Regions from separate parts of the Ligilactobacillus sp. UO.C109 genome, predicted to be linked through region 2. Evidence: predicted binding sites of a transcription regulator. Region 2 holds the regulator's gene; the other holds the start of a gene.
What was found. Region 2 encodes HrcA, which represses chaperone genes, less so after heat shock. Its sites were predicted from a motif close to TTAGCACTCNNNNNNNNNGAGTGCTAA; they were not measured.

Region 1: the regulator HrcA is predicted to act here: its motif matches at 1,376-1,402, upstream of clpP (ATP-dependent Clp endopeptidase proteolytic subunit ClpP).

What each region holds. Positions count from the first base shown of each region.
Region 1 is NZ_JAPSFH010000027.1:81,313-83,791, forward strand. Features, by position in the region: gene whiA (DNA-binding protein WhiA) at 1-691, shown strand, start outside; gene clpP (ATP-dependent Clp endopeptidase proteolytic subunit ClpP) at 741-1,334, opposite strand; gene OZJ21_RS04650 (sugar-binding transcriptional regulator) at 1,936-2,479, shown strand, end outside.
Region 2 is NZ_JAPSFH010000027.1:619,564-622,042, reverse strand. Features, by position in the region: gene ribF (riboflavin biosynthesis protein RibF) at 1-180, shown strand, start outside; gene hrcA (heat-inducible transcriptional repressor HrcA) at 301-1,353, shown strand; gene grpE (nucleotide exchange factor GrpE) at 1,374-1,946, shown strand; gene dnaK (molecular chaperone DnaK) at 1,989-2,479, shown strand, end outside.

The DNA of each region.
Region 1 (2,479 bases), 540 kb from region 2:
TGTACGTTTAAAAACTGGAACAAATGAAATTTTAAAGGATTTAGATATATTAGATAATTTTCAGATTAAAGAAACTGTTCCTTTAGAATTTTTGGATGACGATGCCAAGGTAAGATCATATTTACGTGGGGCATTTTTAGCAACTGGTTCTGTTAATAATCCTGAAACAAGTAGATATCATTTAGAAATTTACTCACTATATGAAGATCATAATGATACAATATGTGAAATGATGAATAGATATGGATTAAATGCAAGGAAAACAGAGAGAAGAAGTGGTTATATTACTTATCTAAAAGAAGCTGAGAAAATAGCAGACTTTTTATCTTTGATAGGTGCAACGAATGCCATGTTGAAATTTGAAGATATTAGAATTGTTAGGGATATGAGAAATTCAGTTAATCGTATTGTGAATTGTGAAACTGCTAATCTTAATAAAATCGCAGATGCTTCTAAAAAGCAAATTGATAATATTAAGTTGATTGATGCTAAGGTGGGAATTGATAAATTACCACAGAAATTACAAGAAGTAGCAATAGCGAGATTGGGGCATCCAGAAGAAAGCTTAAAGAATTTGGGTGAACTTATACCTGGAGGACCAATTTCTAAATCTGGTATAAATCATAGGTTGAGAAAATTAAATGAAATTGCCGAAAAAATACGCGCTGGTGAAAGTATTGCGGTACTATAAAAAAAGTTCCTAGATTGTATGGTCTAGGAACTTTTTTATAATGTATTAATTATTTAATTTTCTTCTTATTCTTCATAATACCATCAATCAAACCATAATCTACAGCTTGTTGAGCAGTCATGAAATTGTCACGTTCAGTATCTTTATTGATAGTTTCAATATCTTGACCAGAACCGTCAGCTAAGATTTGATTAATTAACTTGCGAGTCTTAAGAATGTGTTCAGCAGCAATTTGAATTTCAGTTGATTGTCCTTGAGCACCACCTAATGGTTGATGAATCATAATTTCAGAATTAGGTAGAGCAAAACGTTTACCTTTGGTACCAGCTGTTGCAAGGACAGAAGCCATAGATGCAGCCATACCCATAACGATAGTTTGAACATCAGCATTAACGAAATTCATTGTATCGTAGATTGCTAAACCAGCAGAAACAGAACCACCAGGAGAATTAATGTACATATAAATATCTTTTTCAGAATCTTGAGCATCTAAAAATAGAAGTTGGGCGATGATAGCATTAGCCATGTCATCATTGACTTCACCAGATACCATAATAATTCTATCTTTTAATAAACGTGAATAAATATCATAAGCGCGTTCACCTTGTGAAGATTGTTCAATAACTGTAGGCACTAAATTCATAAGAGAAACCTCCTAAATAAAATTTATATTCTTGAATAATTTTAGCATTCAAGCTCTTATATTGCTAGTTTAGTACAAAGGTCAATAATGGTCAAATTTAAAGCCTTAATTAAATGAAAATAATTTTATTGCTTTTAAAGTTTATATGAAGTAAAATCAATAACGTTATTTAATTTGTGCTGTTAGTGTAATGGATATCACACAAGATTCCGGTTCTTGTAATCTCGGTTCGACTCCGAGACGGCATATAATTAATTTTTAAGCTGGTTCAGGGTTGAGCTGGCTTTTTATTTTATTATAAATAATGTTCGGATTTTATCATTAAAAAATGAAATTTAGAAATAAAAATTCTGAATATTTTGATATTATTTATAGAAAAGTTAATTTAATTAAGATTTAAAGAATTTATAAAGAAACGCTCAAATTAGAGAGTTTAAAGGCTTGCAAAATTTAAAGAATATTGATATACTACAAATGTAGTTGAGGTATAAGAACAGTTTAATGGTTAATTAATTGTTGTTGTACTTTTTCTTTTTAACTTAACTGGGTCGCTCGATGACACTGTTGGACGTCAAGAGTCCCGCAAGAAAGAGGACATAAAATGCGCGAGGAAGTAGAGTTGATTGAGTCAATCGTTCCAGATTTAATTGATGTTCTAAGGAAAAGATTTATTATCTTAAGAAGTATTGATTGGTCTGAACCAGTTGGCAGAAGAGTACTAGCACAAACCTTGGGCATGAGTGAACGAGTTTTGCGGACTGAAACAGATTATTTAAGGAAGCAAGAATTAATTGCTTCAACAAAGTCTGGTATGATTTTGACTGCTAAAGGTAAAAGAACAATACAAGGCCTTTCCAAGTTGATGGACTCTTTATTAGGGTTACAGCAAATGGAGAAAGAATTATCTCGATACCTAGGTATAAGAAACTGTTTAATTGTTTCGGGAGATAGTGATAGACAGCCTTTGATTATTGAGGACATGGGCAAGTTAGTAAATGATATCCTAGGTAAGGAATTGCCTAAGGGTAAAAATGTCATTGCTGCAATGGGTGGTACTACGATGGCTAAAGTTGCTACCTGTTTGACTTCCGAAATTGCAGTAGATAGAGATTTGACTTTCGTGCCTGCCCGTGGTGGTATAGGCG
Region 2 (2,479 bases):
ACAGTTGAGATAAACCTATTTAATTTTGATAAAAGTGTTTATGGAGAAAAAGTTATTGTTAAATGGTATAAATTTTTAAGAGAAATGGTGAAATTTGATAGTGTTGAGGAACTAATAGATCAATTAAATAAAGATAAAAGAGATACTGAGGTCTTTTTTGAAGACTTGAAAAAAAATTAGCACTTATAGGGTTACTCTGCTAATTTTTTGGCTAAAACTCTTGACTAATCCCATTAACTAGGTTATATTAATAATTGACTTAGCACTCTAATGTGTTAAGTGCTAAAAGAGGTGGTTGGTTTGCTAACTGAAAGACAGTTGTTGATTTTGGAAACAATAATCCGAGATTATACTGATTTAGGACAGCCTATTGGTTCTAAAACTTTGCAAGAACAATTACCTATACGTGTTAGTTCAGCTACTATTCGAAATGAAATGGCAGTTCTTGAAAAACAAGGTTTTATAACTAAAGAGCACTCTAGTTCTGGTCGAATTCCTTCCCTTAAGGGATATCGTTATTATGTTGATAATTTAGTTAAACCCGTTAAAATAGATTCTAAATCTGTAAGAAGTATTCAATCTCTATTTGGAAATGAATATCGTAGAGCTGATGAAATAATAGAAATGTCTGCAAAGATATTGTCTGATTTAACTAATTATACGGCGATAACTTTGAGACCAGAAGCTAGTGATTTAAAACTCGAAGGATTCAGGATGGTACCATTAGGAAATGGCCAAGTAATGGTTATTCTCGTTGCCAGTGATGGATCAGTTGAAAGCCAAATTTATAATTTACCTAATAACATAGATGGAGAGTCTCTAGAAGCTGTTATTAGGCTAATTAATGATAAATTGGTAGGTTCTTCCCTTAGTGAAGTCACTTCTAAACTACAAGAATTGCAGCCGTTACTTACTAAATATATTGAAAAATCTGATGGATTTATCGATGTATTTGGTGGAATCTTAGATAAAGCTATCAAAGAGCAGTTTTATATTGGTGGAAGGCGAAATTTGTTAAATTTTGCTAACGGTAATAATTTAGAACAGATCAAATCCCTGTATTCATTAATTGATGATGAATCAGATAAGATTGGTGGGTTAGTAGATAATACGACTAATCCACATGATCATCATGGAATTTCGGTTAAAATAGGTGATGAGATGTCTGATAGGTTATTGTTAGATTACAGTCTCGTATCGGCGACTTACAATGTTGGGAGTCATGGTCGTGGCATGATTGCTATTTTAGGACCTACTAACATGCCTTATTCTAAGATGATAGGATTGGTTGAAGTTTTCCAAAAAGAGCTAACTAAAAAATTAATTGATTATTACCGAAATTTTGATGAGTGATAATTGAAAGGGGTGGCGATGTGTCTGAAGAAGAAGTAAAAGTTTCTGAGCAAAATGATGACAGTGAAAAAGAAATTAAAGAAGATGATAAAGCTTCATCTGTTGAGAACGAAAAATCAGTAGAGGAGACAGATGATTCTTCAAAAGCATTAGATGAACTTCAAAAGAAGTACGATGATATTGAGGATAAATATTTACGAGCTGAGGCTGAAATGGCTAACATGACACAACGTTTTAAGAAAGAACAAGAAATGTTGTTGAAGTATGAGGGTCAAGATTTAGCTCGTGATATTTTACCAGTTATTGATAATTTAAACCGTGCTTTAGAAATTGAAGTAGATAATGATGCATCACAGCAACTGAAAAAGGGTATAGAAATGGTTGCTCGTGATATGGAAAAAGCCTTGAAAAACAATAATGTTACTAAAATAGATTCTTTAGGAAAGGTGTTTGACCCTACTTTACACCAAGCTGTAAAGACAGTTCCTGTTGAAGAAGGACAAGAACCAGAAACTATAGTACAAGTTTTCCAAGACGGATACATGCTAAAAGATAGAGTATTACGACCAGCAATGGTTGTTGTAGCTCAATAAGTAGTATTTAATTAATATATTTATAAAAGAGGTAATACATTTATGTCAAAAATCATTGGTATTGATTTAGGTACAACAAACTCAGCTGTTGCTGTACTAGAAGGTAAAGATCCTAAAATTATAACAAATCCAGAAGGTAATAGAACAACTCCATCAGTTGTATCATTCAAAAATGGTGAAACACAAGTTGGTGAAGTAGCTAAGCGTCAAGCTATTACAAATCCAAATACAGTATCTTCTATAAAGCGTCATATGGGAGATGCAAACTATAAGGTAAAGATTGAAGATAAAGAATATACTCCACAAGAAATTTCAGCAATGATTTTACAATACATTAAAGATTATGCTGAAAGCTACTTAGGTGAAGAAGTGTCACAAGCTGTTATTACAGTTCCTGCATACTTTAACGATTCACAACGTCAAGCAACTAAAGACGCAGGTAAGATTGCTGGTTTGAAAGTTGAAAGAATTGTTAATGAACCTACAGCTGCAGCTTTAGCTTATGGTCTTGATAAATTAGATAAAGATGAACG